One region of the Photobacterium kishitanii genome, then DNA from elsewhere that is predicted to be linked to it. Evidence: predicted binding sites of a transcription regulator. Region 1 holds the regulator's gene; each other region holds the start of a gene.
The links. Region 1 encodes CRP, which controls carbon source genes, mostly activating them, when cyclic AMP is high. Its sites were predicted from a motif close to TGTGANNNNNNTCACA; they were not measured.
Positions count from the first base shown of each region.

Region 2: the regulator CRP is predicted to act here: its motif matches at 1,666-1,681, upstream of PPBDW_RS07485 (CidA/LrgA family protein).
Region 3: the regulator CRP is predicted to act here: its motif matches at 958-973, upstream of udp (uridine phosphorylase).
Region 4: the regulator CRP is predicted to act here: its motif matches at 3,197-3,212, upstream of nagE (N-acetylglucosamine-specific PTS transporter subunit IIBC).

Region 1 is NZ_LN794352.1:304,924-310,755, forward strand. It holds gene astD (succinylglutamate-semialdehyde dehydrogenase) at 1-605, shown strand, start outside; gene PPBDW_RS01605 (DUF1338 domain-containing protein) at 647-1,441, shown strand; gene PPBDW_RS01610 (hypothetical protein) at 1,512-1,706, opposite strand; gene crp (cAMP-activated global transcriptional regulator CRP) at 1,889-2,521, opposite strand; gene PPBDW_RS01620 (OsmC family protein) at 2,904-3,308, shown strand; gene PPBDW_RS01625 (phosphoribulokinase) at 3,366-4,235, opposite strand; gene PPBDW_RS01630 (YheU family protein) at 4,379-4,591, opposite strand; gene PPBDW_RS01635 (hydrolase) at 4,658-5,653, opposite strand; gene PPBDW_RS01640 (ABC transporter ATP-binding protein) at 5,718-5,832, opposite strand, start outside.
Region 2 is NZ_LN794352.1:1,581,513-1,587,344, reverse strand. It holds gene sbcB (exodeoxyribonuclease I) at 1-916, shown strand, start outside; gene PPBDW_RS07490 (hypothetical protein) at 1,083-1,607, shown strand; gene PPBDW_RS07485 (CidA/LrgA family protein) at 1,725-2,069, shown strand; gene PPBDW_RS07480 (CidB/LrgB family autolysis modulator) at 2,066-2,752, shown strand; gene cdd (cytidine deaminase) at 2,958-3,845, shown strand; gene PPBDW_RS07470 (DMT family transporter) at 3,978-4,853, shown strand; gene purT (formate-dependent phosphoribosylglycinamide formyltransferase) at 5,007-5,832, shown strand, end outside.
Region 3 is NZ_LN794352.1:1,155,441-1,161,272, reverse strand. It holds gene udp (uridine phosphorylase) at 36-803, opposite strand; gene PPBDW_RS05665 (zinc/cadmium/mercury/lead-transporting ATPase) at 1,192-3,795, opposite strand; gene PPBDW_RS05660 (response regulator) at 3,951-4,424, opposite strand; gene PPBDW_RS05655 (ATP-binding protein) at 4,437-5,762, opposite strand; gene PPBDW_RS05650 (SLC13 family permease) at 5,791-5,832, opposite strand, start outside.
Region 4 is NZ_LN794352.1:2,369,948-2,375,779, reverse strand. It holds gene nagC (DNA-binding transcriptional regulator NagC) at 1-1,115, opposite strand, end outside; gene nagA (N-acetylglucosamine-6-phosphate deacetylase) at 1,119-2,255, opposite strand; gene nagB (glucosamine-6-phosphate deaminase) at 2,274-3,074, opposite strand; gene nagE (N-acetylglucosamine-specific PTS transporter subunit IIBC) at 3,332-4,801, shown strand; gene PPBDW_RS11110 (beta-N-acetylhexosaminidase) at 4,977-5,832, shown strand, end outside.

The sequences.
Region 1 (5,832 bases):
TAGCGGTAGGAAAAGCCGGTGATGAATTGTTAGCGCGGTTGGTGACAGTCGCGTCGCAATTGATAGTGGGGGATCCATTAGCAACACCGGCACCTTTTATGGGGCCATTGATATCAAATGTGGCTGCCGATCAAATTATTGTCAATCAGCAGCAATTAATAAACGCGGGTGGCGTTGCTTTGTTAGCCGCAACACGAGGGCAAGGTGCGTTAGTTACACCGGCTATTATTGATGTCAGTGCGATTACGGAGCTGATGGATGAAGAGTATTTTGGGCCGCTATTACAGGTCAGTCGTTACCATGATTTTACCCAAGCGGTGGTGAGTGCTAATCAAACGCGTTATGGACTCGCCGCAGGGTTAATATCAACCGATGTCCAACAATGGCGTTATTTTATTGACCATATTCGAGCTGGGATCGTTAATCGTAATCGGCCTTTAACTGGCGCCAGTGGTGATGCACCTTTTGGTGGGCCAGGTGCTTCAGGTAACCTGCGTCCAAGTGCTTATTATGCAGCAGATTACTGTGCTTACCCAATGGCATCTGTTGAAGGGGAACAATTACAATTACCGTCGCAATTAGCGCCAGGTGTGAGCTTGAACTAAGATCTATAAAGTGATTATGCTTTAAATTAAGCGGGTAGGTTATGGAATCGATTACGCAACTTTTTGATAGCTTGTGGCACGATTATAGTCAGCGATTATGCCCATCAGCGGTGCAAATACAGCGATTATTAACCGAAGATGTCGCATTATTAAATGATCATATCGCGTTACGTAGCTTTGGGTTACCTAAGTGTGGTTTAGCGGTTGTTGCTGCTCCGTTTATTGCGTTGGGTTATCAACCGCAAGCTAAATATCATTTCAGTGCTAAAAAGCTGTATGCCGAATATTTTGCTCACCAAAACCCTTTACTCCCCAAAGTCTTTATTAGTGAATTACAGTTAGGCGGCTGTTCGGCCGAATTGCAACTTGCAGTGCGCGGTTTATTAGATCAGGTCGATGATGATTATTTTCGCCAGCCTGATTTTGTTTATGGCGGTCGTCCATGGCAACTTGATTTTGCAACCTATCAATTTTTAGCGGCTGAAAGTGAGTATGCAGCTTGGGTTGCGGCGCACGGTTTTGGTGCTAATCATTTTACGGTAAGTATTAATCAGCTCGAGCAATTTACTTGTTTAGAAGAGGTAAACCATTTATTGCGTCATAACCAGTTTGTGATTAATCAGACAGGCGGAGACATAAAAGGTGATGCGACGGTAATGTTAGAGCAATCGGCAACGATGGCTGATGAGGTTGGGGTTAGTTTTCGAGATGGGGTTTATAAGATCCCTGGTGGATTTTACGAGTTTGCTAAACGCTATCCACAACCGAATGGTGAATTGTATAGCGGCTTTGTTACTGCCTCGGCGGATAAAATATTTGAAAGTACCAATAGTTAACTGAGTACTTGATAGTGAAAATGGCAGTAATAACAACAGCACTTAGTTACATCAGTGCTGTTATTGCTAGCTAGTTATCTAGTGGTGAACCCCAAACGCCTGATTCATCCGCTGGGCAGCGACGTAATCCTGTTTGTTGTTCAAGGTAGCAACGGCTATCGCTAAACCCTGTCATTTCAATGGTTGTGGGCTGGTTAGTTAACACCCCTGGTACGGTGGTGAAACTGTTAGTAGAAAAGCGTTCAATATCCATATTGACCATCATTGATTAAGAAATCCATTTGTAATCGAAATGTAGCATGAATGAATGTGATTACAAATTAAAATTTAACCGTAATACTAACTCCGTCAATGTTTGTTTTATGGTGCTATTTAGAGATAGTCGAGATCAAAAAAAACCGCAGGTATAAGCTGCGGTTTCATCGGCGATTAAGGTACGACTAATAATTAGCGTGTACCGTAAACCACGATTGTTTTGCCGTGAGCAGAAATAAGATTTTGCTCTTCAAGCATTTTTAAAATACGACCCACTGTTTCGCGAGAACAACCTACGATCTGGCCAATTTCTTGACGAGTGATCTTAATTTGCATGCCATCTGGGTGTGTCATTGCATCGGGTTGTTTTGCAAGATTAAGTAACGTCTGTGCAATACGACCTGTTACATCAAGGAATGCAAGATCACCTACTTTTTGACTTGTCACTTGTAAACGACATGCCATTTGAGCAGATAGACGCATTAGAATATCTGGATTAACTTGAATTAACTGACGGAATTTCTTAAATGAAATTTCTGCAACTTCACAAGGGCTTTTGGCACGAACCCAAGCTGTACGCTCTTGGTCTTCTTCGAACAAGCCGAGTTCACCAATAAAGTCACCCTGATTTAGGTAAGAAAGGATCATTTCCTTACCTTCTTCATCCTTGATTAATACAGCAACAGAACCCTTCACGATGTAATACAAAGTTTCTGCTTTTTCACCAGCGTGAATTAACGTGCTCTTTGATGGATATTTGTGAATGTGACAATGGGAAAGAAACCACTCTAAAGTTGGATCTGTCTGCGGTTTACCTGGAACCATATTACTAACTTCCTCTGCATATGTTGCCCAACAATATGTTCTGTGAAGATAACTCAACAAAACTGTTTGCTGGCGGGGTTATTCACTCAGCTGCTGGGCTGCAAGCTAACTTGAACTTGTTAAGATTGTATCCTTTTTTTAGGGTTTTTTCTTGATATTGATCTAGCTGACTCGCTCATTTATGAGAGATAAGTGTGCACATGATCACATCGTTGTGAGTTAGTCACCAAAAGCATAGTTTTAATGTGGGTTTGTTAGTTAATTTGGGTGGTTTAAATATGCAACGTAATTAGCATTAGCCGGAATAAATAGCGTTTACATTGATGAGATTATCAACAAAAATAGAGTTAATATCTGAATAATATAGCCAAAGGAGATAGAGATGCAGTCACGAGTAAAGTGGGTTGAAAATATGACTTTTGTTGGTCAGTCATCATCAGGCCATAGTGTTGTTTTAGATGGTAATGGTGGTGATAAAGCACCAAGTCCGATGGAATTAGTGTTAATGGCCGCTGGTGGTTGTAGCTCGGTTGATGTTGTGAGTGGATTACAAGATTTACAACAGCAGATCACTGGCTGTGAAGTGAATATCTCTGCTGAGCGTCGTGAGCAAGCGCCACGTATTTTTACTCATGCAAATTTACACTTCGTGGTTAGTGGCCATGATTTAGCGCCTCAATTAGTCAGTAAAGTGGTTGCTGACTCACTCGAAAAATATTGCTCAGTGTGTTTAATGTTAGGTAAAGGGGTCGAGCTGAGCCACAGCTATGAGATTGTTGTGGCGTAAACACTATCATTATTAACGGTTACTGATACTAGTGACCGTTAATTACGCAAGTAACGATTAGCCGATCTGGCCATTTTCAATCAGTTGTTCAAGTAAAGGCCGCATAATTAGCTCCATCGCAAAGCTCATTTTGCCACCTGGAACAACCAGAGTATTATGGCGTGACATAAATGAACCTTGAATCATTGCTAATAAATGCGGAAAGTCGACATTCTTTAAGCCACGAAAGCGGATCACCACAAAGCTTTCATCTAAACTTGGAATTCCTTTGGCACTGACAGGATTTGAGGTATCAACAGTTGGTACCCGTTGAAAGTTAATATGAGTACGAGAAAATTGCGGCGTGATGTAATTAAGATAGTCATCCATTGAGCGCACAATTGATTCCATTACTGCTTCACGAGAATGGCCCCGATCACGGGTGTCGCGAATAATTTTTTGAATCCATTCTAAGTTAACAATCGGTACCATGCCGATAAGTAGATCAACATGTTGAGCCACATTGATATCGCCATCAACCACCCCCCCATGTAGACCTTCATAAAACAACACATCCGTATTTTCAGCCAATTGTTGCCACGGGGTAAAAGTACCTGGCATTTGATTATAAGGTACGGCTTCATCAAAGGTATGCAGATAACGGCGAAACTTGCCGCTACCATCTTGAGAGTATTGTTTGAAAAAGTGAGCTAATTGTTCAAAGTCATTGGCTTCTGCACCAAAGTAGCTGATATGACGACCTTGTTCTTTCGCTTTGCGGATTTCACAATCCATTTCAGGGCGAGTAAAGCGGTGGAAGCTATCACCCTCTAGCCATGCAGCGTTGATGTCCATCATATTAAACATCTTGCGAAAGGCTTCAGATGTTGTGGTCGTTCCAGCACCTGATGAACCAGTGACTGCAATAATAGGGTGTTTTACCGACATAACTCACCTTGTTGTGATTACTACATGTTAATAACAAAAAAAGAACAATAATAAATGTTACTACAGCTTTGCGTAAATGTCGGTTTTAAGTGATAAAAGTGCTGGCGAGGGCGAATTTTTATAATGATAAATATTGTTTTTTTTTACATTTGATTACGAAGCTTAATATCGACGGACTCATGTAATTCAGAGAAAACAATAACCGCATCACCAGTTTGCAGTTGCCGGCGAACATAAGCGACCTTATCGCTAAGGCTGATTTCTACTTCGCCATAATCAGTACCTTCGCGCAAAATAAATTGTTCGATGAGATTGGTTAGGGTTTCAGGGGCGATGTCTTGCCAAGGAATAATCATTACAACTTCTTAAATGATTAATAAAACAATAGCTGTAGTATATTCTTAAATTGGATTGAAACAAACTCAGTCATTATAAGCTGATGTTGATTGGTGTTGCGTTAATTGGTATTGAAACCACTCTGGTACGGTGTGCTCTAGCCAAAACTGTGGTTTAAGCAAACTGCCACCAATAAAACCAACATGTCCCCCTGTTGCCGATAAATCATAACGAATATTAGCTGGCAATGGTTGTGCAGGAATCACATCACGACACATAAATGGATCATCTGCAGCATGAATAATTCGTAAGGGTTGCGAGATATTGGCCAGCAGACGCAAACCACTACAGTGGTGGTAGTAGTCATCAGCATCTTTAAAGCCGTGTAGTGGTGCCGTAATGGCTTGGTCAAATTGCCACACACTGCTAATTGAGGCTAACTGTTGCCGGTTAACTGGCATCGTATGAGGTTGACGGTCAATTTTTTTGGCTATGGTTCGTTTGAGCGATGTGAGTAAGTAGCGTTGATAAATACGCGAGAACCCTTGTTGAATACGATCAGAGCATGAGGCTAGATTCAACGGTGGTGAGATCGCTTGGGCTGCAATTAGTTCGTTGTTGGGGTAGGTCGCAAGATAATTAATCAGGACATTACCACCAAGGGAAACGCCGACAGCGATAAACGGTCGTTGCGGAAATTGTTGGCGTAGCCATTGAATAAAAAAATGGACGTCGTTGGTTTCACCAGAATGATAGCTTTGCGGATGGCGATTTAATTCACCACTGCAACCTCGAAAATGCATCATCACTCCGAGCCAACCTTGCTGCTTAGCTGCCATCAATAAGCCATTAGCATAAGGACTGTTAAAACTACCTTCTAAACCGTGTAATAGAATCATCAGCGGTTGGTGGTGATTATTAAGATTAGGTTGCTCTGTCCAGGCGAGATCAACAAAATCACCATCAGGCATTTCAAGTCGTTGCGTCGTTGGCGTGAATAATGGTTGGCGACGAATAAATCGAGGCAATAAGGTTTGCAGGTGGGGATTGCGCAATCCAATTGCGGCAGTAAATGGCTGCATGTCAATGTCCTTTCTTCAAATAAAAACGCCGTAGTAATAACATCATTGCTACGGCGTTAAATGATCACTCAGCGTTAAGCTGGCTTTCCATTTCTTCTAATTGTTCCTGCAGTTCCATCCATGCGACTTCTATATCTTCAAGATCGGATTTTGCATTGCCTTGAAGTTTGAGTTGTTCA
Region 2 (5,832 bases), 1.3 Mb from region 1:
TGCTAACGGTATTGAACACACTAATGCCCACGATGCTATGGCTGATGTATACGCCACTATCGAACTGGCAAAAATCTTAAAGCAAAACCAACCTAAGCTGTTTGATTACTTGTTTAACTTACGTCATAAGCGTCAATTACAAGAATTAATCGATATTGTCGATCTCACCCCTATTGTGCATGTATCGGGGATGTTCGGTACTGAGTGCGGTAATACCAGTTGGATCGTGCCGATGGCATGGCATCCTGATAATAAAAATGCAGTGATTTGCGTTAATCTTGCGCAAGATCCGACCCCATTAATTGAACTTAATGCCGACCAACTGCGTGAGCGTTTATATACTAAACGCATTGATCTTGGTCCTGATGAATTGCCAGTACCGATTAAAGAAGTGCATTTAAATAAATGTCCGGTACTTGCGCCAGCTAAAACACTTAAAGCTGAAGATGCGGCCCGCTTAGGGATTGATCGTGAGTTATGCCTTAAGAATCTTGCGCTATTAAAGCAACATCCTGAAGTGCGAGCCAAATTACTCGAAATGTTCAGTGTTAAACGTGAGTACGCTAATAATGGTAACGTTGATACCATGCTCTATGATGGCTTCTTCTCCACCGCTGATCGCTCAACCATGGATATTATTCGTGAAACAGCAGCAGATTCACTAGCAACACTGGAAATTAATGTCGATGATGAGCGCATTAAGCCGTTATTGTTCCGCTATCGCGCACGTAATTATCCATTAACGTTAACTTATCAAGAACAGCAACGTTGGAAGCACCACTGTCAAGATTTCTTTGAAGAAAACATGACCAAATATATGGAAAACTTTGAAGCTGTCGCGCTAGATTGCCAGTCAAATGAACACAAAATGAAGATCATGAAGTCGTTATATGACTACATTAATAAATTGATGTAATTCATTATGTTATGACTTTTGAATACGCATAAGCTCGTCATAGTGATCCTGTGATGGGCTTTTTTATTATTAATAAGACCCGTTATTTGATGATTGTCGTAATTCCGTCAACACTTAATGCTATCGAATGATGTTGTGTTCGAAGCGTTTACAAGTGGGTGATCTAATGACAACCAAAACAGCAGTAAAATGTTATCGGTTTGAAGGGATTGATTTTATTCCTGAAAATAGACTACTTAACTGGCATGATAATCAACAAACACTATTAACGGCTGATGAGTCCCGTTTTTTAGCCTCACTGTGTTACCTCGCAGGTGAAGTGGTTAGCACTGAATCGATATATCGTTATACCTTTACCTCCCCTAACGCCTACGAAGAAAGCTGTGATCATCATTATGATCTAAATGTTTTATTGCTATCACTGTCTAAAAAATTACTCCGCAATGGAAAGATGGCGATACCTATCTATATTATTCCAAGTTATGGCTTTCGAGTGTCTTTACCTAATACCACTGCAGTTCGCAATGAAACGACACCACTTAAATCCCCTCCATCATGGCCTGCTCTAGTTAAAAACAAATCAAAAAAGCCTTTGCTTCAAGTGATTAACATAAATTACGCCATCATCACAACGGTAGTAATCATTACATTTACACTACTGATTAGTTATTGGATTATGACAACCCAATAACATTGATGCTTGTTTTATCAACAGAAACAAATATAGTTCATTAATCGTGAAAAATTAGTGTGACATTTATCATACTTATTTGTATGATGAATTAAATATTTAAAAGTTGTAATATCCATGAATTATATACGCTCATTTGCCATCGTTATGATTTGTTTCTTTTTAGGACAAGGCATTCAACACTTTTCTGGATTACCGATTCCAGGCAGTATTATCGGTTTATTTATCCTTTTTATCAGTCTTGTCACAGGCATTTGTCGGGCTGAGTGGGTTGAAAGTACCTGTAATCTATTAATAAAACATATGGCGTTGCTATTTGTCCCCGTCGGTGTTGGCTTGATGAACTATTTAGGTGTCATTGAAAACAACGCTGCGATCATTTTTGCAAGCACCCTAGGTAGTACCATTATCGTATTAATTGTTATTGGCTTAGCGGTACACCATAAGGAGAAAGAGTCATGATATGGCTAGTAGCAACCTTAGTGTGCTTTTATTCCGCACGCTATTTAGCAATGAAAATCAAAAATCCCTTTTTTAACCCCCTTTTGATCACGCTTATTGTGATGATCGTGGCACTTAAATGGTTCACTGTACCTTATCAAACCTATTTTGCCCAAAATGAAGTGATTAACTATTTGTTAGGTCCTGCTGTTGTTGCATTAGCCTTTCCTTTATACCAACAAATTGGGCTTATTCGCAGCAAATGGAAGACGATCTTAACTTCGTGTTTTGTTGGTAGTGTATTGTCGATGACATTTGGTACTGCTATTGCTTTTTCAATGGGCGCCGATGCCCAACTCGCAGCAAGTATTTTACCGAAATCAATCACAACGCCACTAGCGATGGCGGCTTCACAGCAAATTGGTGGTATTCCTGCAATTACATCTGCAATGGTTATTATTGTTGGCTTATTTGGTGCCGTATTAGGTTATCCAATCATGAAATTATTTCGTGTTAAACATCCTTTAGCAAAAGGTTTGTCGATTGGTACGGTTTCACATGCATTAGGCACAGCCAAAGCCGTTGAGGAAGACTATCAAGAAGGGGCGTTTAGTTCATTAGCATTGGTTATTTGCGGCATTATGACGACCCTATTAGCACCGCTGATGTTCCCTTTGCTTTTACGCCTATTTGGACACACCTAACAGCAATGTATGAAAAGCAATCAATTTGATTAATTTTCACTAAGTTATTGAAATATTATCTGCAAAATTGCAGAAACAAGTGTGACGCCACTCCCAACAATGTAATAGGTGCAACATCAAAACCAACAATGTGACCAAGATCACTTCCAATACCTTGTGATTCACATAGAATGTTTTGCCATCAACAATGAAGGAGTAACACCCAATGTACGCACGTGTTATAAAAGCATTAAGCTTATTACCTGCTGAATTGGCGTCAGCTTTAAAGCCTATTATTGAAGCTTCAGATTTCGACTCAACCATTAGTCCTGAGCAATTCGAACTTTTATTATCAACTACTCAGATGACTGATACTGAACTTCGCTTGGCTCTCCTTCCTATTGCTGCATCTTATGCTGTTGTACCTATTTCCAATTTCTATGTCGGCGCGATTGTGCGTGGCGCATCTGGTCGCCTTTACTTTGGTGCGAATATGGAATTTGAGAACGCTAGCATGGGTTGTACTATTCATGCCGAGCAATCAGCTATTAGCCATGCATGGATCAAAGGTGAAGTTGGCATTAAAGATGTCACCATCAATTACAGTCCGTGTGGTCACTGTCGTCAGTTTATGAATGAATTAACATCAGCTAACGATATGATAATTCAACTGCCGCAACGTCAGCCAATGACATTACAACAATACTTACCCGATTCATTTGGTCCACTTGATTTAGGCATTAAAGATGGCTTATTAAGTGACATTGATAATGGTATTAGTATCGAAGAAGATTCAGAGCTAGCTGCTTGTGCTTGTAAGGCCGCTAACCGCTCACATGCGCCTTACTCGAAAAACTTCAGCGGTGTTGCATTAAAAGCACAAGATGGTCGTATTTTTGAGGGGATGTATGCAGAAAATGCAGCCTTCAACCCTAGTCTACCTCCGCTGCAAGTTGCATTGATTAATATGAATATGTCTAATTATCCGCTATCTGAAATCGTTGAAGCGGCATTAGTAGAAAGTGCTGACAGCAAAATTAGTCAACTAGCACGCACACAAGCATTACTTGAAGCACTTAATCCTGATGTGCAATTAACGTACGTTGCTTATTAAGTCACCAATTGATTTAAATAATCTAAAAAGACCGCCTTACTGGCGGTTTTTTATTACCTAATATTGATCAATGTTGGCTATCAAACATCAAAAGCGTATTATCTCGCCACCTATTATTAGAAGCCAATGACAATGTCTCAAACACATAATCCTTTGCAAGGCGCTGCATGGATGCTCACTGCAGGGCTCGCGTTTGCTATCGTAAACAGTTTAGCTCAGTACCTTAGTATCAAAATGCATGTTCCCTCAACCTCTGTAGCTTTGATCCAATATTTCATTGCTCTAATCGCGATGTTACCTTGGTTACGTACTATGGGTATTCGCCACTCGCTTAAAACAAATCACTTTTGGTTACACTGCTTACGCGTGTTTTTAGCGGTTATTGGTATTCAATTATGGCTATGGGCACTGGCCTATCCGGTACCAATTTGGCAAGGCATTGCCCTACTCATGATTTCACCACTATTTGCCACTATTGGTTCAGGTCTAATTTTAAAAGAAACGGTCGGTAAGGCGCGTTGGTTTGCAACGTTAGCAGGGTTTGCTGGTGCCATGATTATTCTTGAACCATGGTCTGAAAATTTTAATATCGCGACACTATTGCCTGTCGGCGCCGCATTTTTCTGGGCGGCCTATTCATTAATGGTGAAAAAACAGTCCAGTAATGAATCACCGACGACTATCGTGATGTACCTACTCATTTTAATGACACCATTTAATCTTATTTTAGCGGCGCCTGATTTTACAATGCCAACAGTGAGTTTTAGCTGGTGGCTATTAATTCTAGCAGGCTTACTAACGGGCTTAGCGCAATGGGCGATTGCAAAAGCTTATGCTGTCGCTGACGCGTCTTTTGTACAACCCTTTGATCATGCGAAGTTACCACTAAACGTATTAGGTGGCTGGCTGGTCTTTGGCTGGGCTCCTCCTGGACGACTCTGGCTGGGTGCAGCTATTATTATTCTTTCCGTCGCGTTTATTACCCATTGGGAAAATCGCAAAAAATAACCATTTTAAAAACCGCTTATCATAAGCGGTTTTTTTTGTCTTCGGTTATGGTTATCCATTAATCAGGTCGAAAGCAAACGATTGCGCAAACGTAAAAATAAGGTATTATTAATTTCAGATTTCACCTTTAATGACAAATCGTAAGGAATATCAATGTTTGGTACAGCTACTTGTTCTGATGCAACCCGTGTATTACTGCTTGGTTCTGGTGAACTGGGTAAAGAAGTTGCTATTGAGTGTCAGCGTCTTGGCCTTGAAGTAATTGCCGTTGATCGTTATGAGAATGCGCCAGCGATGCAAGTTGCGCATCGTAGCCACGTTATTGATATGTTAGATGGCGATGCACTTAAACGCATTATTGCGCTTGAAAAGCCCCATTTTGTTGTTCCTGAAATTGAAGCAATTGCAACAGATACATTGGTTGAACTTGAGAACCAAGGGGTAAATATTGTCCCAACCGCTAACGCGACTAAATTAACCATGAACCGTGAAGGTATTCGTCGTCTAGCCGCTGAAACGTTAGCTATTCCAACCTCCCCTTACGAATTTTCAGATCAATATGCTGATTTTGAAGCTTCTGTGCATCGTATTGGTATGCCATGTGTGGTTAAGCCAATCATGAGTTCATCAGGTAAAGGTCAAAGTGTCATTAAAACCGCCACTGATATTAAATCTGCATGGCAGTATGCACAAGAAGGCGGACGCGCAGGCGCGGGACGTGTCATTGTGGAAGGCTTTGTTGATTTTGACTACGAAATTACGTTACTAACAGTACGTGCTGTTGATGGTGTGCATTTTTGTGCCCCAATTGGACATCGACAGGAAGATGGCGACTACCGTGAGTCATGGCAGCCACAACAAATGTCTGCTGCTGCCCTAAAAGCAGCAGAGAACGTTGCTCAGAAGGTTGTAAACGAATTGGGCGGTTATGGCTTGTTCGGTGTTGAGCTGTTCGTTAAAGGCGATACAGTGCTATTTA
Region 3 (5,832 bases), 850 kb from region 1:
TGGTACTGTTAATTAAATACAGTACCAATACTGCCTTATTTAGTTAGCATCTGACGTGCAGCTTCAACCACAATCTTAATTGAACGAGCTTCTGTTTCTTTCAAGGTTGCATGATCAGGAATTTCTTTTTGTGTACGGTTAATAATAACACCAGCTACACAACCAGCACGTAAACCAGAACTTGCACACATAGTTAATAGTGTTGCTGACTCCATTTCGAAGTTTAGAACACCCATATCTTGCCACTCTTTCATTGAGCCTTGGAAGCGACGAACAACGCGACCAGAGAATGTGTCATAACGCTCTTGTCCAGGGTAGAAAGTATCACTTGAAGCAGTAACGCCAGTATGTACTGTTGCACCAGCATCATCACACGCTTGCTTCATTGCTGTTGCTACTGTGAAATCAGCAACTGCTGGGAATTCCATTGGAGCAAAGTGAAGACTTGCACCATCAAGACGAACAGAAGCGGTTGTTACAATCATATCGCCAGGATTGATATTCGGTTGGATAGCGCCTGTTGTACCTACACGAAGGAAAGTGTTAACACCAAGTTGTGCTAACTCTTCTACTGCGATAGATGTTGAAGGACCACCAATACCAGTAGAACAAATAACTACAGGCTTACCATCTAGTTGCGCACGGTATACTGTGTATTCACGCGCACTTGCTAGAAATTCAGGGTTTTCCATTAGGTTGGCAATTTTTTCTACACGAGCAGGATCACCAGGGATAATCGCTAATTCAGCGCCGTTAAGATCAGCTTTATTAACACCAAGGTGGAACACTTTATTGTCAGACATAATGATACCCTTTAAATTTAATCGCTCTGATTGTAGGAACAGAGATGGATAATTATCGTTAATTTTTGTGGTTTGACAGCAAACCTAATGCGCAACGTAACAATAACGTCGGTCAAAATATGCTGTAACGATAGCGGAAGCTGAAACTGTTTTTAGTGAGTTGAATCACATTAAATGAAAGCAATGAAATTTTTCGTTACAAATTAACAAGACGCAGATCACAACAAAACGTTTCCCTATCGACCGCATCACAAAAAAACAGCAACGTTACCCTAACGTTTAGCATACTGATTACCGTTTCAATATTGTTATAAATAAAAAAGCAGAATGGTGTTTAACCCATCCTGCTCATTATTGTTACGTTAATAATATGAGTTTATTAACTCAGTTATTTTTTTGGTTTAAAGCGTAATAACCGCAAAGCATTCAACGTTACTAAAGCTGTTGCCCCACTGTCAGCTAATACTGCGACCCATAACCCGGTCACACCAAGTATAGTTGTCACTAAGAAGATACCTTTTAAACCCAGTGCTAGACCAATATTCTGGCGGATATTATTTAAGGTTGCTCGTGATAATTCGATCATTACTGGCAATTCAGAAAGACGATTATGCGTAATTGCAGCATCTGCAGTTTCGAGTGCTACATCAGTACCGCCCCCCATCGCAATACCAATAGTCGCTGTTTTCATGGCTGGTGCATCGTTAATACCATCACCGACCATAGCAACGCTATGTACATCATTCAACTTTCGAATTTCAGTCACTTTATCTGCTGGTAATAAGCTAGCGCGGAAATCAATATCGATTTCTTTAGCAATCGCGGCGGCTGCGCGCGCATTATCACCAGTAAGCATCACTGATTTAATACCTAATTTATTAAGCTTTTCAATTGCAACTAATGCGTCTTCACGTAAATTATCACGCCATGCAACTAAACCCACTGGCTGTGCATTACGAACTGCAACCACCAAGGTTTTACCTTCATTTTCTAAATCTGTTGCTTGTTGCTGTTGCTCAGCAGTGAGTACAATATCTTGTGGCAAACGATCTGCGGCACATAATAAGAACTTATCACCTTCAGTTATGCCTTGAATACCCCGCCCAACTAAGGTTTCACGTTCGGTTGCTTCAACAATGGTAAGCTGCTTTTCTTGAGCACGATTAACAACTGCTTTTGCCAGTGGGTGTAACGAACCTGCTTCAATCGCAGCAGCTTGACGTAATAATTTATCGCCATCGTTATCCCAACAAACCATATCGGTAACAACAGGTTTACCTTCAGTTAGCGTACCTGTTTTATCAAACGCAACAACTTCAATATGACCCAGTTGTTCTAACGCTGCACCACCTTTAATCAATGCACCACGACGTGCAGCAGCTGCTAAGCCTGATGTAATCGCTGCGGGCGTTGAAATAACCAACGCACATGGACAAGCAATCAAGAGTAAAGCGAGGCCTTTATAAATCCATTCATCCCAAGATTGACCAAACACCAATGGTGGAATAACAACCACTAACGCCGCTAATAAAATCATGCTTGGTGTGTACCAACGGCTGAATTTATCCAGAAAACGCTCTAATGGTGCTTTGCGTGATTCTGCATCTTCAATCATATGTAAAATACGATCTATCGCATTATCACCTTGAGCTGAAATAATGGTTAAGCGCACCACTTTATCTGATGCCATACTACCCGCCATGACTTTTTCACCGGGAGTACGCTCAACAGGTACCGATTCACCTGTTAATGCACTTTCATCAAAACTAGCGATAACATCAAGTACTTGACCATCAGCAGGTAAACGCTCGCCTGGCACAACTTCAATCACATCGCCAGGTTTTAATTCAGAGGCTGATATTTTGGTTTTGGTACCATCAGCCAAAATAACCGTTGCTTCTTCTGGCACTAAATCCATTAATGCCTTTACGCCACTACGAGCACGTGAAGCAGCATACCCTTCGAGCTGTTCACCAATAAGGAACAGTAGAATAACCATCGCAGCTTCAGCTGTTTCACCAAGGTATAAAGCACCAATAGCAGCAACAGACATTAATGTTTCAATCGAAAACGGCGTTCCTGACTTAGCTAAAATAACCGCTTTTTTCAAAATAGGGAATAAACCGACAATCGTCGTCAGCGTAAAGGCTAACAAGCCTGCTTCTGCAGAAACCGTTTTATTTAATACAAAAGAGATCACCATCATCAAAGCAATAACAATTACTGATAGATGTTGAATAAAGAAAGATTGAGTCGGTATATCGGCGGCTTTCGTTGTAGTAGAAACTAACGTGAAACCGGTTTTTTTGGATTTATTTTCTATCTCAGACTTTATTTTTTCAGGATCAAGCTGTTGATTATCATTGATATTAACAATCAATTTTTCAGTCGCAAACATCACTTTTGCAGTATCTACGGCAGATAATGACATTATTGCTTTTTCAAGTTTAGCCGCACAGCTAGGACAGTCCATGCCTAACACTTTCCAGCTAAATGTTTTGCCATGAGCATTGTTTGTTAGAGAGGCTTCTAACGCTAATTCTTGTTCTTTGCTCATTGTTGGTGCAGAGCAACATTGTCCACTGTGCTCATGGTTACTGTGATCATGACCACTATGACCGTGATCATGCACATCATTCAAATCTGAATTGTGATCATTACCACCGCAATGGGTATCACCATGCTGATGGTTATTGTCTAATGCAGCTTTATCACTGGCTGAAACATGTGCACCAGTAATGGTAAAGGTACTTTTTTTTGTTACTGAATGGATAGCATTTTTTGCCGTGGCTGAACAACAACCACCGGCTGCGGGGCCTTCAGTATCATTATCATTCCCCCCTTCAGAATCTTTATTACTAGAACAACAATCAGCAGTTACACTTGAGCAACAATCAGTCGCTGCTGCAACCACGGTAACGGTCGCTTTATTAGCAACCGTTGATTTTGAAGTATGGATATGATCTTTTTTATTATTACATTGAGCACACATCATCGTTCTCCTTGGGTGCTATTTGGTTTTGCTAATGATAACTATAAACCTTTGAGTTAAGACCAAGGTCAAGAAAAATAGCAATAGATCCTTACTTACAACTGATAATAATTATCAAATATAAGTACACATCCCCTTACACCCTTAGAGATTAGTTAACGTAAACGTTGTAAAATAGTTGTGTTATCAAGCACATCGCCCCACTTCGTATAATCTAACCCCATATCGAAAATATATTCAGTAACTAATGTTCGCACACAGTTAGTGAGCACTTCGGCATCCCATGGTTTTTCAAAGTAACTTTCAATACGTGCTTGGTTGATTGCTGCAATAGTATCTTGATGAGTCGCCTGCCCTGTTAATAACACCTTTTTAGTATGGATAAAGCGGCTATCGTTTGCCACTAGCGTCAATAACTCAACCCCAGTTTTACCAGGCATCACATGATCTGAAATAATAAGGCCGATAAACTGGCCTTCAGCATCAAGTTCATCCATTAATGCGAGTGCTTCATCTGCTGATTCGCAATCTTCCAATAAAAAAGATGGCTCAAATTCCACTAAATCTTTTAATACTGCACTTAATACTTCGCGCTGATCATCAACGCAAATAATCGTGATTTTTTCCATCATAACCATCCTTTACGTTATCGGTAATTTGATTCTAAATGTCGTACGCTGATAATCACTTTTCACCGCAATCGTACCGCCATAGCTCGTCACAATACGTTGTACTATTGCTAACCCCAGCCCTAAACCAAACGATAATCCCCCTTTTTTAGTACTAAAATTAGGATTGAAAATTTTACGCCGCGTCGCTTCATCAATCATAGGACCATTATTAGTAATGGTGACTAATAATTTATTTTTTACACACCGCGTAACAATTTCAATTTGAGGTGACGAGGTGTTTTCCATTGCATCGCAGGCATTCTTAATCAGATTAACCCATATTTGCACCAATTCGGTAACACTTGCCGTTAATGGCGGTAAAATTGCAGGACGTAATACCACCTCAACGTAACGTAAATTACTTTGCAATAGCACCAAAGATTTATGTAAGGTGTCATTAATATCGACATCAGGTATACGTGCGTGATCTCCGCCCCCTAATTGCTTGACTGAACGAACAATACTAGCCGCATGCCGTGCTGCCAGTCGAATATCCCGCAAATCACGACCGCAATCCCAACAAATTAATGCAGCATCAATATCTTCCAACCAATTAGCTGCTATATCTCCCTCAGGTAATGCTCGTGCAAGAATTCGAGCTTGTTCACGACTCAAGCGATACTGTTGCTGTAGTACTTTGGTTCTCTCACGTACTTGCGCTGAACTGACTGTTTGTCCATGAACGATTCCATGCTGTAAAAATGGTGTCATTTGCGGCTGATTATCATCAATAAATTGACTGAATGCTGTTTGTATATTTTCGGTCTTACTGCTAATTACACCAATCGCATTATTGAGTTCATGTGCAATACCGGCAGCTAATTGACCTAAGGTTGTCATTTTTTCAGTGGCATACAATTTTTGAAGTGCTTTTTCTTTTTCTAATGCGGCAATCCCTGTTAGCATCTGGCGCGTTGCTAACTCATGCACCATTACTGGCATAAACTGCTCAGCTAATGATCCATAATGTTCGGGATCAATGGCTTTAGTCGATAAATCAATCCAAGCAATCTCACTGTTTTTTTCTGCTACCACAGTTGTTGAAGCAACGAGTGTTTGGGCAAAGAAGCTATGCACACCAAAAAACATCCCTTCTTTGACCACAAAGACCTGCGCACTCAAGCCATTCTCTTTACTTTTTAAGTAACCAGATAACTCTCCTTGCTTCACCCAATATAAACGATCGTTATATCCCCCTTGGCGTAATACTTCAGTGCCCGCAGCAACTGCAATCGTCGTGGCAGGATCTTGAAAATAAGTATTAATGATCCGTCTCAGTGCTTTAGGTTGATTCATAGCCTTATCCTCATTCACCCCTATTTGCTTAAATATGACCGATTAATTGTAATCCCCAAATCATCACAAA
Region 4 (5,832 bases), 2.1 Mb from region 1:
ACAATGGGTAACCCATTATTAAAAGCGGCTAAAGATTGGTTTTCAACACAACGACGTATAGCAGGTAAGACAATTGCTTGAGCTTGAGTGATATTACCTGCCAAAATGATCTTTTGAGGATTGAATAAATTAATTGTCATCGCTAATGCTTTACCAAGGTGATGGCCCACTTTGAGTAACACTTGAGTTGCAAGTTCATCACCCTCATTGGCAGCGTCACAGATAGCAAGCATTGTTAGTTCTTCAAGTGCTTGTAAGCTACTTGGATAACCTTGATTAAGCAGTTGTTGTACATGTTCAATCACTGCTGGATCAGATGCAACGGTTTCTAAGCAACCAAAATTACCACATTGGCACTTATCACCGAGTGGATCTATTTGGATATGACCAATCTCACCGACATTGCGGTTTTGGCCAAGGAATACCTGTCCATTAACAATAATACCAGCACCAGTACCATTGTGCATACTGACTAGAATTGAGTCCTTACAGTCACGGCTAGCACCAAAGAAATGCTCAGCAAGTGCCAGACCTCGAATGTCGTTGCCGACAAAAGTAATGATGCCAAAAGTGTCTTGAATAATATGAGCAAGCTCAAAATCATGCACTTTAATGTTTGGCATGTAAGTAACGGTGCCATTTTCTGGGTTAACAAGCCCCGGAAGAATAATGCCAAATGCCACCAGTTCTTTCATTACATTCTGGTTATTATCAATAAATTCTTGAATATATTTGATAAGACCTTCAGCTAATACATATTGATCAGAATATAAAAATGGATAAGCCGCACCGGTAATATGTTTACCACTGAGGTCATAAAGGGTTATTTCAATATAATTGCGGCCAATGCGTACTGCGATAGAATGAAAATCGACTGATTCTGTCGTTAGAGATATTGCTCTTCTTCCACCCGTTGATGCTTGTTGCGCGACTTCTTTTATGAGGCCGCGCTCCAATAATTGGCGGGTAATTTTAGTGACACTTGCTGGGGCTAGGTGGCTAATATCAGCAACCTGTATGCGAGATATAGGGCCTTGCAAGTCGATGAGTCGGTATACTGCAGCACTATTTAGCTGCTTGACCAGATCAACGTTACCAATTTGTCCGCCTGTCATAGTTTAGTTCTGCTCGTATTTACCGTTAACGATTGTCGCCTTAACGTCAAAGTCACGATCAAAAATAGCCAGGTTCGCGACCATACCATTTTTAATAGCCCCCAATTTCTTATCGACACCAATGGCGCGAGCAGGATAAAGGGTAGCCATGCGAATCGCTTCGTCTAAGGCGATGCCTATGTGTTCGACACTATTTTGTACCGCTTCAATCATTGTCAGTGCCGAGCCACCAAGTGTGCCATTTTCGTCAACACACTTACCATCTCGGTAATATACTTTTTTCCCAGTAAAAAGGAAGCTATCGATGTTAGCACCTGCCGGAGCTGTGGCATCGCTCACTAAAACAAGGTGGCTTTGCTTCATTTTATGCGCCATACGAATATTGGCATAGTCAACATGGTGACCGTCAGCAATAACACCCGTATATATTTCATTGCTATCATAAATTGCACCCACAAGGCCTGGCTGACGGTTTTCAATAGACGTCATGGCATTGAATAAGTGTGTTGTGAAGGTTATTCCTGCATCAAACCCTTGGCGTGCTTGTGCATAGGTCGCATCGCTGTGTCCTGCTGATACAACAATGCCAGCATCTACCAATTGTTTAATATGCTCAACGCTATTCATTTCCGGCGCTAAGGTAACTTTAGTTATAACATCTGCGTTTTCACACAAGATATTAATCATTTCGTTAGTCGCTGGGCGAATGAAGTCAGGGCGGTGAATACCTTTTTTCAATACATTGATATAAGGACCTTCGAAGTGAATGCCAAGTGATTGATGTTGGTATTGTTGTTGGTAAGTGCGTTGGGCTTGAATGGCTTGTTTCATGTCTTCATCAGCAGAAGTGATGAGCGTTGGCAGGAAACTGGTACAGCCAGATTTGAGGTTGGTGCGGTGCATGGTATCGATTGTTGCTGGCGTTATTTCATTATTAAACATCACGCCACCACAGCCATTGAGTTGTAAGTCAATAAAGCCAGGGGTTAGGTTTGCACCTTGTAAATCAATTGTTTCGATATCTTTTTTTACGTCGCTTTCAGGGATTATTGCGTGAATATTCACGCCATCAATAATGACGGCGTGGTTATTCAGCACATCGCTACCTGTGAATACTCGACAGTTTATTAGCGCGTACATGAATTATCCTTATATGGATTAGATGTGTGTAATGTTCTCTGCTTCTAGCTCTTGGAAGTACTTAACTGTTTTCACTTTAAGTTCTTGGGTTGATGGTTCATCACAAACGATCATTGATTTAGGGTGAAGCTGAAGTGCAGAAACTGTCCATAGGTGGTTAACACAACCTTCAACAGCAGCTTGTAGTGCTTGTGCCTTGTTGTGGCCAGTGATCAGAATCATTACTTCTTCAGAATCTAATAGCGTACCAACACCAATCGTTAATGAGTACTTAGGTACTTGGTTGATATCGCCTTCAAAGAAACGAGAGTTCGCAATACGTGTTTCATGGGTAAGAGTCTTGATACGCGTGCGAGAAGCCAATGATGATGCAGGCTCGTTGAATGCGATATGGCCATCGTTACCCACGCCACCCATGAACAAATTAATGCGGCCATAGGTTTTGATTTTGTCTTCGTAACGTTGACATTCAGCTTGGTGGTCAGCGGTATTGCCATCAAGAAGGTTGATGTTTTCTTCTTGTATATCAACATGATTGAAGAAGTTGTTATACATGAAGTTACGGTATGACTCTGGATGATCAGCAGCCATGCCAACATACTCGTCCATGTTGAATGTCACTACGTTTTTAAAACTTACTTCACCAGCTTGGTATAGTTCAATCAGACGCTGGTATGTAGCAAGTGGTGTACCACCGGTAGGTAGACCTAGCACAAATGGACGTTCAGCTGTTGGTTGAAACTTGTTAATGCGATCTGCAATGTAGCGAGCAGACCATAGACCAACATCTTTAGCGTTATTAAGCGGGATTAGTCTCACGTTGACACCTCTTTGAAGATAGTTAAAACAGGAAAAATCTGAGCGGCATAGCGCCTTTGTTTCGAATGATAAAATAAGTTTTATGATCGAGCTAGCAAAATCACTCAGTTCTGACCTCGGTCGGTGATTGAGATCACAAATGATGATGTTTTAATTTGCGGAGCGAAATAAAATTCATAAACTGCAAAGGACAAAAAAGAGATGGCAAAAAAAAGCTATCACTATCGCATCTAAGAAAACCATAGGGGGAACTAAGGGTGAATATTCTTGGATATTTTCAAAAAGTAGGTAAAGCACTAATGGTGCCAGTTGCAGTACTTCCTGCAGCGGCAATTTTAATGGGTATTGGTTACTGGATTGACCCGACTGGCTGGGGTGCAAACTCTGCGTTAGCGGCATTCTTAATCAAAGCTGGCTCAGCAATTATCGACAACATGTCTGTGTTGTTTGCGATTGGTGTTGCTTACGGTATGTCTAAAGATAAAGATGGTGCAGCAGCACTTTCTGGTTTCGTAGGCTTCCTAGTTGTTACAACGTTACTTGCACCTGGTGCAGTAGCACAAATCCAAGGTATTGACGCAAGCGCTGTTCCTGCCGCGTTTTCAAAAATCAATAACCAATTCGTAGGTATCCTTGTAGGTATCGTATCAGCAGAAATTTACAATCGTTTCTCTCACGTAGAATTGCACAAAGCGTTAGCATTCTTCAGTGGTAAGCGTTTGATTCCAATTTTGACTTCTGTTGCTGGTATTATTATCGCAGGCGTACTGATGTATGTTTGGCCGTCAATTTACAACGGTCTAGTACATTTCGGTGAAAGTATTCAAGGTCTAGGCGCTGCCGGTGCTGGTATCTACGCATTCTTTAACCGTCTATTGATTCCTGTTGGTCTTCACCACGCACTGAACTCAGTATTCTGGTTTGATGTTGCAGGCATTAACGATATTCCTAACTTCTTGAGCGGTAAAGGTACACCTGGTGTTACTGGTATGTACCAGGCTGGTTTCTTCCCAATCATGATGTTCGGTCTACCAGGTGCAGCACTTGCTATGTACCACACAGCTAAAGCGAAGAACAAAGAGCGTGTTGCTTCACTTCTTCTAGCTGCTGGTTTTGCATCATTCTTCACAGGTGTTACTGAGCCTCTAGAATTTGCATTCATGTTCCTTGCTCCGCCACTATACGTTATCCACGCAGCATTAACGGGTATCTCTGTATACATCGCGGCTTCAATGCACTGGATTGCTGGTTTCGGTTTCTCAGCAGGTTTAGTTGACTTATTCTTATCAACACGTAACCCATTAGCTGTTCAATGGTACATGCTTGTTCTTCAAGGTGTTGTGTTCTTCGGTCTATACTACTTTATCTTCCGCACTGTTATTCTTAAGTTCAACCTTAAGACTCCAGGCCGTGAAGATGACGAAGAAGAGACTTCATCAGTACGTGGTTCAGCTGAAACGGGTGAATTAGCTAAGCAATACTTAAAAGCGCTTGGTGGTCACGGTAACCTAGAAAACATTGATGCTTGTATCACTCGTCTACGTCTAACTCTAAAAGACAGTAGCCTTGCAGATGAGAAGACATTAAAAGCACTAGGTGCAATGGGAGTGGTTAAATTAGGTTCAAATAACTTACAAGTTATCCTAGGCCCTCTAGCTGAAATCGTTGCTGGTGAGATGAAAAAAATCCCAGCGTCAGAAGACCTATCAGCAGTAAAGCTTCCATAATTACCTAAATTCTTAAGTAATTAAGCGACACACGAAATACCGCAACACTTTTAATTAGACCGGTCCTGATATTTTAGTTGTAAGATATCAAGACCGGCATTTTGAGTACCCAACTTTTGGGCTCTATATAGATTTTCCCTTCATTTAAAGGGATATCGGGAGAAAGGAATATTTCATGACTATTAAACTTACGGCGTTAGCATCTTTCATTGCACTAGCAGTAACTGGTTGTGCAACACAAGGAAATGATGATGAGAAGGTTGTTAAAAAATTAGCTAATAACCTTGATGTTACTTATGAAATTGTTACTCAACACGGTGCAGAAGAAGGCCTACAGTGTAAGACGCTAGGCGCAGAGTGGGCATCTTGTGATCTAATTAATTTGACGCTGGAAAATAATGGCCCAGCAGTTACAGGTAAAGACTGGAAAATTTATTTCAGCAGCATTCGCCAAATTCTTGAAGTTCAAAACGACCAATTCAAAGTTACACACGTAACTGGTGACCTTCATACGCTAGAGCCAACTGAAAAGTTTGATGGCTTTGCTGAAGGCGAGAAGGTTGTTATTCCTTACATCGGTGAATACTGGACGCTTTTCGAAAACGATTATATGCCACGCGCATACGTGACGTCGGGTGATGCCGCGCCACAAACGATTAAGAGTACTGATTCAGTTAATCCTTCAGATTACCTAGTACCGCTTAAGGGCGATCAATTTAAACGTGTTAAAGCCGATAATAATGTGCTTGCAACTGCTGAAACACGTTTTGAGAAGAACCAAGACATTAATGTGTTAGCTACAGAAGAAGTGGCAGCAACGATTGTTCCGACACCGCTAAGCACTAAGCTAACAGGTAACACTGTTTCACTAGCAAACGGTATTAAAATCAGCAATTTCACTCTACCAGCCGATATGATGGCAGCAGTGAATGAGCGTCTTGACGTATTAGGTGTTAATACTAAGGGTCAATACCCTGTAAAAGTAAGCCTTCTACCTGGTTCGTTTGCTAAAGATCAACAAATTGCTGGCG